One region of the Candidatus Thiodictyon syntrophicum genome, then DNA from elsewhere that is predicted to be linked to it. Evidence: riboswitches for the same ligand, from Rfam matches in the RefSeq annotation. Region 1 holds a riboswitch; the other holds the start of a gene.
The links. Region 1 has a riboswitch for cobalamin ahead of THSYN_RS32310 (cobyrinate a,c-diamide synthase). Riboswitches for the same ligand answer to the same signal wherever they lie in the genome.
Positions count from the first base shown of each region.

Region 2: linked by a shared signal. The riboswitch ahead of THSYN_RS19145 (energy-coupling factor ABC transporter permease) and the one ahead of THSYN_RS32310 (cobyrinate a,c-diamide synthase) in region 1 are both predicted to bind cobalamin.

Region 1 is NZ_CP020372.1:245,273-251,181, reverse strand. It holds gene bluB (5,6-dimethylbenzimidazole synthase) at 1-567, opposite strand, end outside; gene THSYN_RS32310 (cobyrinate a,c-diamide synthase) at 564-1,856, opposite strand; cobalamin riboswitch at 1,979-2,234, opposite strand; gene THSYN_RS32305 (DUF1015 domain-containing protein) at 2,443-3,732, shown strand; gene THSYN_RS32300 (chromate resistance protein ChrB domain-containing protein) at 3,995-4,453, opposite strand; gene THSYN_RS32295 (ABC transporter ATP-binding protein) at 4,456-5,193, opposite strand; gene THSYN_RS32290 (ABC transporter permease) at 5,190-5,909, opposite strand, start outside.
Region 2 is NZ_CP020370.1:4,560,430-4,566,338, forward strand. It holds gene cbiM (cobalt transporter CbiM) at 1-550, opposite strand, end outside; gene THSYN_RS19140 (carbohydrate porin) at 634-1,800, opposite strand; gene THSYN_RS19145 (energy-coupling factor ABC transporter permease) at 2,423-3,049, opposite strand; cobalamin riboswitch at 3,227-3,449, opposite strand; gene THSYN_RS19150 (Fur family transcriptional regulator) at 3,611-3,994, shown strand; gene THSYN_RS19155 (DUF1826 domain-containing protein) at 4,066-4,743, shown strand; gene THSYN_RS19160 (DUF1826 domain-containing protein) at 4,748-5,416, shown strand; gene THSYN_RS34125 (hypothetical protein) at 5,501-5,644, shown strand; gene THSYN_RS19165 (ParA family protein) at 5,759-5,909, shown strand, end outside.

The DNA.
Region 1 (5,909 bases):
CGGTTCCGGATAAAAGGCGTCCACATGCCCCAGGCAGAGCACGGCGATGGTGCGGGCGCCCGCGGGCAGCCCCAGCAATTGATCGAGCCGGACCGGGTCATAGATCGACACCCAGCCCATCCCCAGCCCCTCGGCGCGGGCAGCCAGCCATAGGTTCTGGATGGCGCAGGCGGCCGAGCACAGGTCCATTTCGGGCATGGTGCGGCGGCCGACCACATAGGCCTCGCGCCCCTCGGGCAGGGCCACGACCAGCAACTCGCCGCACTCCAGGATGCCCTCCAGCTTCAGGCCGCGGACCAGCTCGGCGCGCTCCCCGCAGGCCTGCGCCGTCCGTCCCTGCTCCTCGCGGGTCAGGGCATGGATGGCCAGGCGCAGCTGCGGGTCCTGGACGCGGATGAAGCGCCAGGGCTGCATATAGCCTACGCTCGGGGCCTGATGGGCGGCCGCGAGCAGGCGGGCGAGCACGGCCTCGTCGACCGGGTCGGGCTTGAAGTGACGCATGTCGCGCCGCTCGTAGATGGCGCGGTAGACCGCGGCGACCTCGGGGTCGGGATATCGGTGGCTCATGGTAGAAACAGCCGGGTGGCGGCGCTCGGGTTGGAAGGGAAATAGAGGTGCAGATAGGACGCGGTGAGTCGGCCCAGCCGATAGACCGACTCCGGGGCGCCGTGTTCGCGCAGGGCCCGGGAGCGGGCGATGGGTTCCAGTGCGATCTGCGCGTGCGAGTGGTGGAAGGTATGACCGCGCAGTTGACCCTCCGGCAGGCTGACCCCCTGGAGCCCCAGGTTGGCCAGCCGCGGCTGCATCCGCGCCTGGCCCGGCAGGAGGCCGACCATGGGGGCCGGGTCGCCCTCCACGGCGGCCAGGGTGTCCAGCAGATACAGGAGTCCGCCGCACTCGGCCAACAGTGGGCGCCCCGCCGCCTGATGGGCCCGAATGGCGGCCTTCATGGCCCCATTGGCGGCGAGCCGGTCCAGATACAGTTCCGGGTAGCCGCCCGGCAGATAGAGCGCATCGCAGGCGGGCAGCGCCGCGTCCGCCAGGGGCGAGAAGAAGCAAAGGTGCGCCCCCGCGGCCTCCAGCGTATCCAGATTGGCCTGATACAGAAAGGAAAAGGCCAGGTCCCGGGCCACGGCGATGCGCCGGCCCGCGAGTGTGCGGGCGGGCGGCGGCGGGTCTGCCGCCGGGCGGAAGGCGACGGGGGCGGGCAGGTCAGCAAGCGCGGACCGGGCCAGTGCGTCGGCGATCCGTTCCAGCCGCGCGTCCAGGTCCGCCACCTCGTCGGCCTGCCAGAGTCCCAGGTGACGGTGGGGCAACTCCAGCCCCGGGTCCCGTGGCAGGGTGCCCAGGAAGGGGAGGTCCGCCGGCAGCTTCGCGGTCAGTGTCGCCGCATGACCGGCGCCGCCGACCCGGTTGGCCAGGACCCCGGCGGTGGTGAGCCCCGGGCGAAAACGGGTCAACCCGAAGGCCAGGGCGGCGAAGGTCTGGGCCATGGCGGCGGCATCGATCACACACAGGAGCGGCAGCTCGAAGCGGGCGGCGAGATCCGCCCCGCTGGGTTCGCCGTCATAGAGACCCATGACACCTTCGACCAGGATCAGGTCGACCGCGCGCGCGGCGCGGTGCAGCAGGTCCCGGCAGTGGTCCTCGCCGCCCATCCACAGGTCCAAGTTATAGACCGGGGCCCCGGCGGCGCGCGCGAGGATCATGGGGTCCAGGAAGTCCGGTCCGGTCTTGAAGACCCGCACCCGGCGCCCGAGCCGGCGCTGGAGCCGGGCGAGTCCGGCCGTGACGGTGGTCTTGCCCTGACCGGAGGCGGGGGCGGCGATGAAGAGTGCCGGGCACGAGACTGACATGAAAAACCCACCGGATTGCAGACGGCGGCGGGCGGGGGCAGAGACAGGCGCGGACGCAAAGCGCGCGTGCGCGCCTCGCGGGCACCGTGCAATTGCCCACCGCAATGCCGGATCGATCACCGCGTGGGTGACCGCTTGAGGCCGGTCTCCGGGCTCACGAGCGGCCTGCGAGCGAGCAGGCACCGGGCGGATCGCCTTCCCGCGTGGTCACGCAGTGGCTGGCTACCCGGGGGCACCGGATAGGATCCGCCGCAACTCGTCTACCGTTGCGGGGGCAGCGCCGGGATGGCACACCGTGCGAGCGGGGTGGGCACCGGCTTCCCGTTTCATCCCTTGGGGCGCGAAGGCCAGCGGGACACCTGAAGCGGACTGAAGTCTACGCTGCCCGGGTGGCGCCGGGCAAGGTGTGCGGTGCCCCTGGGTGCGCTCAGAACTGATGTGGTGACCGAGATCCCGGGTACGCTGTCCTGGTCGTTGTCGTTGTCGTTGTCGTTGTCGTGATCGGATTGTTCGATTACGACAACGACAACGAAAGCTTGGACCGGCCGCGCCCCAACACCGCCGCCGGGTAGGTATAGTGACCGCTATGACCCCGAGCGAACCCCCTGCCATGCCCCTGATCGCCCCCTTCGCCGGCCTGCGCCCGGCCCCCGGTCGTGCCGCCGAAGTCCTCGCTCCACCCTACGATGTGCTGGACCGGGCCGAGGCGCTGGGACTCGCGGCCGAGCGCCCCTGGAGCTTCCTGCACCTGTCGCGCCCGGAGATCGACCTGGCGCCCGGCGTCGACCCCCATAGCCCGGCGGCCTATGCCCAGGCTGCTGACCAGTTCGCGCGGATGCGCGAGGCTGGTCTGCTGGTGCGCGATCGGCAACCCTGCTACTACTGCTACCGGTTGAGCCGCGGCGATCAGATCCAGACCGGGCTGGTCGTCGCGGCCTCGCTCGCCGCCTACGGGGCCGGGCGGATCAGGCGCCACGAGGTCACCCTCGCCGACAAGGAAGACGACCGGGTGCGGCAGATCGCGGCGCTCGGCGCCCAGACCGGCCCGGCCTACCTGATCCACAACCCCAGTCCGGCCATCGACGACACCCTGGCCGCGGTCGCCCGCACGACCCCGGCGCTCGACAGCACCATCGCGGACGGGACCTGGGATGGGGTGCGGCATCAGATCTGGGTCGTCTCGGACCAGGGGGCGATCGAGCGACTCACGGCCGGTTTCGAGGCCCAGAAGCGGCTCTATATCGCCGACGGTCACCACCGCACCGCCGCCGCGGCGCGCATCGGCGCGGCCCGCCAGGCGGCCAATCCGGACCACCCCGGGGCCGAGGCGAACAACCGCTTCCTGGCGGTCAGCTTCCCGGCCGATCAACCGCGGGTGCTGGCCGTCAACCGGTTGGTGCGCAACCTCCAGGGCGGGGACGCCGCAACCTTCCTGCGCCGGCTGGGGGAGTGCGGCGCGCTGGTGCCGAGTGCCGCGCCGGTCATGCCCGGCCGGCGCGGTGAATTCGGTCTCTACCTGGACCGCGCCTGGTACCGGCTGACCTTGAATCCCGATTGCACCCGGTCGGCCGAACTGCGGCTGGACCCGGCAGCACGCCTGGACGTGCGCCTGCTTCAGGACCAGGTCCTGGCCCCGCTGCTCGGCATCGCGGACCCCCGCCAGGACCCCCGGATCGGTTTCGTCGGCGGCATCCGGGGTCTCCCCGGGCTCATGCAGCAGGTGGACGGCGGGGCCTGGCGCCTGGGGTTCTCGCTCCACCCGACCGCCCTTGTCGACCTGCTGGCCCTGGCCGAGGCGGGTGCCGTCATGCCGCCCAAGTGCACCTGGTTCGAGCCCAAGCTGGCGGATGGGGTGGTCAGTCTGGTGTTAGATTGATCCTTGAGGTGACGGGGCGGGCGCTCTGCGGCCGTGCGCTCGTCGCATCGCTTGACGTGCGTCTTATCTGACGTACGAATCGCCAACTCGCCGGTCTGGCCGAGCCCCGCGCATTGACCGCGTGGTTCGAGCAATGGATAGCCGTCGCGGCCCGGGGGCCGCTCCTACCGTAGGAACGGTCCCCGGCCGCGACGGGTTGCCGCAAGGGCGCATGGCCTGAGTTATGATCGCGACCCGGCCGCGCGGCAGCAGCGGGAGGTTCTTAGGGGGCTGGGTGACGAACATAATAATGATCGAAATACTCCAGACACACACCGACCAATCGCGCCGCGTCACTGCCCGCGAGTAACTGCTGCAACTCATCCTGGATCTCTCGGGTGGCCGCGAGCGCCTTGCGCTCCCACACGTTCACCTCGATGTCGTGGATCAACCGCCCCAGATGGGCCAACCCCGGGCCCTCGAGTCGGTAGTGCTTGAGCAGTGTTTCAAAGGTCGAACTGTCGTGGTAGCGGCGGAATGTGGCATCGGGCGTGTCGAACGCGATCCCCGACGCGATGGTTTCGCCGCGCGGGTAGAAGCGGAAGACGGCGCCGGGATCGATGTGGCGTTTGATCAGCCAGATGGACGCGCATTTGTCGGGCTCGAAAACATCCCAGGTGGAGTAGACCTGGCCCTCCCCGCCGGCCGGTTCGGCGGCGGCGCAGCAAGCCAACAGCCACAAGCTCAGCAATCCGCTTGGCCAACCACGCAGGCTTCGTACCATTCGAGTAAGTCCGACTGAGTAAGAGAGGCGACTTGCCCCCGGTTCAATGATCCGGCCACGCGGCCCCCGCTCATGAGAAGGATTCGATCCCCGAGCGCCAGCGCCTCGTCCAGGTTATGCGTCACGTAGAGTACACCCAGCCCAAGGCTCGCCCGAAACTCCTTCAAGAGCGCGATCATCTGCCGCTTCAACAAGGGATCGAGACTGCTGAACGGTTCGTCCATCAACAGGTACCGCGGACTGCCGGCCAGCGCCCGCGCAATCGCCAGACGCTGGCGCTCGCCACCCGAGAGCTGGTGGGGATGGCGCTCACGCTGCTCGAACAGAGACACCCGGCGCAAAGACTCCTCGACCGTGGCGCGAACCGCGTTCCGCGACTGCCCGTTACCCCGCAGTCCGAAGGCAACGTTCCCGAAGGCGCTCAGGTGGGGCCACAAGGCCAGGTCCTGAAAGATCATACTCAACTGTCGCCGGTGGGGCGCGACCAGCCGTCCGGGCGAGCTGACGCGCGTGCCTTCGATGTCGATCGCCCCGGCGTCCGGCCCATCCAGTCCCGCGATGAGCCGCAACAGTGTGGTCTTGCCGCAGCCTGAGGGTCCCAACACGACCACCGTCTCGGAGCGTGCGCAGGCGAGCGACACGCCGCCCATTGCCAGGACGGTTCCGAATCGCTTCGAGACCCCGGACACACCGATCATTCGCCGCCCCCCCAATCCCACCGCACCGCGGCGAGCACGAGCAGACACACGCCAAGCTGCGCCCCCAGCAGGATCAGGCTCAGCGCCGCGACCGCCTCCTCGGCCCCATAGTGCATGAGATTGTAGATCCGCACCGGTAGCGTCTCCACGCCGGGCGGGACGACCAGCAGGGTCACGCCCAACTCACCCATCGCCAGTATGAACACGATGAGAAAACCGGCCACCAGCCCGTTGCGGACCAAGGGCAGCGTGATGCGCCAGACGATGCGCAGTCGGTTCGGGGTTGCCAACCAGGCCGCCTCCTCGACGCGGGGATTGAGCTGTTGCAGACCGGCATAGACCGCCCGAATCGCGAAGGGCAGGAAGTGCGCCACGTAACCCAGCACGACCATCGCCACGGTGTCGTACAGCCATCCGGTCGCCGGTCGGTTCCAGACCCCGATGAGTGCGATCCCCAGCAGGATCGGGGGCACCGCAAAGGGCACCTGGGTCAGGTCGTGCAAGGCCGTACGCACCCCCGCGCGGCTGCGCACCAGCGAATGGGCGATCACGAAGGCCAACAGCGTCGTGATCCCGGCCGCCGCCACCGCGAGAGCCAGGCTGGTCCCCAGCGACGGCAACGCCGGTCCCAGGACCCGCGCGTAGGTCCCTGCCGGTCCGGCGACCACCGCAAAGGTCGCGACCGGCACCAGCACCGCGAGCGTGACGACCACACC
Region 2 (5,909 bases), on a different replicon from region 1:
CCAGCGCATAGGGTGCGTAGAGCGGCGCACCCGCGGCGTCGTGAAAGAAGATCGGTTGGATACCGAACTGTACCGCGGCCAGCAGGGCCGCCACGTTGATCGCGACATAGCCGGCGGTCGCCGCTGCCACGACACGCCGCGGCGAGGTCAAGGGCGTATCGCCGGAAATCACTCGATAGACCCAGTAGGCGACCCAGGGGCCGGCGATCGCCATGTTGACGCAGTTCGCCCCGAAGGTGGTGATCCCGCCATCGCCGAAGAAGAGCGCCTGGATGAACAGGGCAATCGAGATGGCGAGCATCGCCGCCCAGGGACCCAGCAGGATCGGCGCCACCGCGAGTCCGACCGCGTGCCCCGTGGTACCGCCGGGCAACGGCAGATTGAACATCATGATGACGAATGAGAACGCCGAGACCACCGCCACCGTGGGCACCAGGCGCGTCTGCAGTTGGGCCTTGACCTTGCGCAGCGCGACGAACCAGAACGGTGCGGCCACCGCATAGGCGGCGGCGCAGGTCAAGGGACTCAGGTAACCATCGGGAATGTGCATGGTGCGGTGCTCCTCAAGTCAGAAATATGTTGTTGCACGGTCAAGTCACGCGGCCGGACGGCAGCAGCGCCGGGCGTCGGGGGTCAAAATTCCGCCACCGCCCGCAGGCCGAAGACCCAGCCGTCCACGTCGTCCCCCTCGCGGTACCTGTCCTTCATGTACTGGACATCCGCGCTGAGGGCCAGGTAATCGTTGAAGGCGAAGCGGTAATAGGCCTCGAAGACGTTGGTGCGGGCGAGCACCTGAGCGGCCTCCGCCGGCGCTTCGAGCGTCCCGTCGACCACCTGCGGATCGGGCGGCTCGACGATCGCGCCCTCGACCGCGGGACTCCAATTGGGTCCCTCCAGATAAGCAAAGGCGATGCCGATGTTGTCCGCCGCCCGGCCCCACGCGGACCCCTTGAAGTTGAAGCCGCCGGAGTATTCGCTCTGGAGGTCGATCAAGGCGTCATCGCTTTGCCAGCCCATCCGCAAGAAGACGCCGACCACGGGGCCGAACGCCTGGTCGAAGGACAGCACCCAACCGGCCCTCTTTTCGCGTTGTTCTCCCTGGGGGTCCAGGAAGGCCCGCGAGGTGCCGGAATACATGACCCGGTAGTTGCCCTCGCCCAGGGCGGTCGTCAAGCGATAGTCGGCCTCGGCGGCATAGTAGTTGTAGTTGTTGCCGTCGTCGTTCTCGCCCACGTTCATGCCGATGCCGCTGAAGGTCCAGTCCCGGAACTTCCACACCAGGACGCCGCCGCCATCGTAGGCGGGCAGAAAGGCGTTGCGGGCATTGACGAAGGCCTCGTTCATGAACTGGGTATATTCGCTGTTGGCGTAGGCGTTCTCGTTGACATAGAAGGCCGGGTCGATGATGCCGCCGGTGAGCTGGATGGTGTTATCCGCGGCGATCTTGAAGGTGTGGGCGTACCAGGCCTCCAGGAGATAGCTGCGGTCGCGCCCGTTGATGTCCTTCACGCCGTCCTCCAGGTCCGCCGACCAGGGCGCGAGGACGAAGGGGGAGTTTTCGTCGAGTCCGTTGCCGGCCGCGAATCCGAACTTGACGAAGAACTGGTCCTGCTCGGTCGGGTTGTAGAACAGTTCCGGCTGGAAGGCCATGGCGCCCCGGCACAGGTTCTCCGAGTCCGCGAAGCCTGAAACCTGTTGGCACTGGAAGGCCCCCGCCAGAAGGCCCCCGATGGTGAGCTTGTCGTTGACGTCGTAAGCGCGGGCGCCGCCGGTCGCGGTCACGGCGAGCGCCAGGGCCATGAGAGATGCCGGGTATCGGCGGGCTGAGTTGCAGTCGTACATATGCGTGGATTCGTCGTCCGGTGCCTGAAGGGTTGCCGGCACCGACCGCCCTCGCGGGGGCGAGCCGAAGCGCCGAGGGCGAAGATAACACGAAAGCAAAATTTGTGTTACCCCTTGCGGCTTCCGCAAGGGGCCCGGGCGCGCGGCCGGGCCGGGGGCTTGACCCCAATGCCATTAAGTCAAGCGCCGACGGTGCGGCCTGTCGTTCCCACGCTCCGCGTGGGAATGCCGGGCGGGCGCTCCGCGTCCGGTCTTGGCGCTGGACGCGGAGCGCCCGCACTTGCTCCCACGCAGGAGCGCTCTTCGTTATACACAAGTGTCACCGGCTCAACGTAAGTCTATGATTTTATGATGTGACGGCATTTTTTGGTACGCGTGACGAAGCTCGTAAAAACAGATACTTACGGACTTCTGTATAAGGTGGAGCGCAGGAGCGTGGGAGCCAGAATGGCTTAACTTAATGGCATTGGGCTTGACCCTGGGTCCGCGACTGTCGCGGCTCCGGCAGTCGATGCCCCTTGACCGTGATCAGGTCCCGGTCGCCGCGCCCGGCGCCGACGAACCACACGCGACCCTTGGGTCAGGCTGGGGCGGGCAGGTCGACGCAGTGGCGCAGCAACGGGCGTTCGGCATAGGGGCGAATGACCGTGACCAGGGACCAGGTGACCAGCGGCTCGAACATCACAATGACGAGATAGGAGGAGGCGAAGAGCGCCCAATCAGCGAGCGGCGTCGACTCACCCTGGAGGAGCCAGAAGCCGACCATCAGTGTGACCCCGGCGTAATAGACCCCATCCAACTTGAGGATGGTTGCGATAGTGAGCCGACTGAAACGCTGGCCCAGCGTGTAATGCACCGCCATCAACGGAATCACGAGGGACAGGGTATTCACACCCAAGTTGATCAGATCGGCCGGCTCAAACAACAGCCCCTGCAACAGCAGACCCAGACCGAAGCCAAACAGGGTGGGGATGAAGCCGAGGATGAGATACATCGGCATTGCACCCACGAAGTGCAGTTCCGATGGGCCGACCGGCATGTGGAACGACTGCATGAAGAGCGAGAAGAACAGCGCTGCGAGCAGGGTCCGCAGGATCAGCGTCGGCTGCTTGATCAAAGACGGCAGGTAGGCGGAGAGCACGCCAACGGCGGCCAGGTTGGCGACGGCGACCTTAGCGGCCGGCAGAAATCCAGGTTCGATATGCATAGCGACAGACCTCGTAGAGTAGGCAACACGAGGCGTAAGTCAGGGGTGGCCGATGTGCCTGCCGGCGCGCCCGACAACGGGCCCGCCGGCGACGAAAGCCGCGGCTAATAGGGCGGCCGGCACCACGTCGGCGGTGTGCGGAGGGCCCCATAGGCTCAAGCCCCACCCCGGGGCTCACACCAGTTCACGCCTTGGGCCGGTCTTCTGGCTCGCCCTCATCCGGGGTGACGCCGCCTTCCCGCGCGTGCCGCGCAGTGGCATGTGGCGATCCCGTCAGGCTTACAGCAGCGGGGGCTGCGCCGGAGTGTGCGGTCGCGCAATCGCGCCCGCGGTCACCGGACTTCCCGTTTCACCCCGCGGCACGGTCGCACCGCGGGACACCCAAAGCAGGCTAAAAAGGATACGCCAGGCAAGGCAGGGGCGACAAGCGAAACGAGGAATCCGTTCCAGGCCGCCGTCGCTAGCCGTCCCCGCTGGCGGCGGCGTGCGATCTTATGAGACTCGCTTCTCACTTGTGAGACATGATACTCTATTCTCAGTTGTGGTCAACGGGGGCACGGCATGAGCTACTCCACGCGGCAACGCGAGGCGATTCTGAACACCTTGCGGCGGGCGGACCGCCCCCTGACGGCGCAGGAAATTCGGGCGGGGGCGAATCACGACAGCGCGGGGATCGGGTTGGCAACGGTGTACCGCGCCCTGAAGACCTTCATGGCGCGTAATGAGGTCCTGCAGGTCGAGATTCCGGGCAACCCCCCCTGCTACGAACCGGCCGACCGCGGGCATCACCACCATGCCGTGTGTGAACAGTGTCGGCAGGTCTTCGACCTGCCCGGCTGTGTGCAGGGACTCGATGCCCTGGTTCCTCACAATTTCCGCGTCCAGCGGCACGACATCACGCTGTACGGGGTCTGCGCCGGGTGCGATGCGGCGGCGGCCGGATGAACGCGCCGTCAGCGTCGTTGCGTCAAGTCTCGCCAAGCGTCCAATCAGCGCGCGTGTTCCCGGAGCAGCAGATGCAGACCCACACCCACACCCTGCCCTTGGCCCATAAGGGGACCACCCCGCCGGGGTCGCCGCCCGGTCGCGAGCCGACCGCGCTGACCGGGATCCAGGACCCGGCCCGGAACCTGGCCCTGTGGCGACGCAACCTCGATCCTGAGCTCGTTGCTGAGCTTGCGCGCCTGCCCCGGCTCGCTGCCCAGTCCGCACGCGCCCGCCTGGCACCCGCGGCGGACTGGGACGCACGGCGGCGGGCCGTCGCCGCCCTGCTCGCGGACCATGGCCTGGACGCCTTGGATCTGCCCGCCTGGACGGCCGATCTCCTGGACCTGCTCGAGCGCTTCCTGCGTCTGGCTCCGGACTGGCCGGTGAAGCTCCGACTGGAGGTCGTCAACGATGACGCCTGCCGCCGCTTCCATGTCGACCGTACCCGTCTGCGCCTCATCTGCACCTATCGGGGACCGGGCACCGAATGGCTCGACGACGGCCAGGTGGACCGGGAGGCCCTGATGGGTCATCTGCCCAATGAGTCTATCCTCCGCCACGGGCACCCGGCGCGGATGGAGGCTGGCTGGGTTGGGCTGATGAAGGGCGAGCTCTTCCCTGGCAACCAAGGGCTGGGGCTGGTGCATCGCTCGCCGCCTATCCTCGACACCGGGGAGACCCGGGTGCTGTTTTGCCTGGACGGCTGAGGGGATGATGACCGCCGCCCGCACACTTGCACCGCCAGCCGTCGGCGTCGGGACCGTCTATTGGGCCGAGGGCTTGGCGGACCTGGTCGCGGTCTTCGAGCCGGAGGTCCAGATCCTGCTCCATCCCCGCCCGCCTGACCCGCAGATCGCGGCCTATCTGGATTCGGCGGATTCCAGGCGACTCGGATTCCGGCGGGTCTTGGACCACGCCCGGAGCCTCGTCGGGATCGGTCCGGCCGCCCCGACCTGGCCCGATCTGCCTGGGCGCGAGGCCCTGCTTGCGGACATCCGGCACCTGTGCGAGGTCTACCGGGAGCTCCTGGGCTGCGAGCGTCTGGGGCTGCGTTTCGAGTCCCTCAATGGGGCCATGTGCCCGGGTTTCCACCGCGACCACACGGGTATCCGACTGGTCTGCACCTATCGCGGACCCGGTACCGAGTGGTTGGAGGCTGAAGGCGAGGACCCGCAACCGCATCCGCGGCCCGGCGCCGCGCGGTCCTTTGCAGCCCCGGCGGATGCGTCCGCTATCGGCCGCGCACCCGCCTTCGCGCTGGTCTTGCTCAAGGGAAGCCTCTGGCAGGGCAACGCCGGTCGCGGGGCTGTCCACCGCTCACCGGTGCCGCCACCCGGGGGCGGCAGCCGCTATCTCCTGGCCCTGGATGCCCTGTGGTGAACCTTGCCCCCGCAGCGAAGCGCACGCGCCAGCGCCATTTGCCCAAGTCGCCAACCACACCAATGGGACACCGGGTATCCTACCATGCAACGACCTCTTGCCCTCAAGGACGGGGAGCGGCTGTTCGGGGCCTTTCCGGCCACCCAACGCCGGCGCGCCCAATTCGCCACCGCCACGGGCCAGTGGGGCTTTGATCTGACCGCAGCGCACCCGCGCTTCGAGCGATAACCAGGAGACTGCCATGACCTTGATCCAATTCGAGGCATTACCGCCGACAGCGCCGGGCCAGTCGAGCGCCGACGGCCCGGCAATTCACCCTGCCGGGTCCCCGCCGGCCGGCCAGTGAGGGCACCGGCGCCCGGCCCACGGCGGACCGTTTTCTGGCATCAAAAGGGCGGCACCGGCAAGACCACGCTCGCCATTGCCTATGCCGTCCGTCTGGCCATGGACGGCCACCGGGTCCTGCTGATCGACACCGATCCCCAGGGCACCG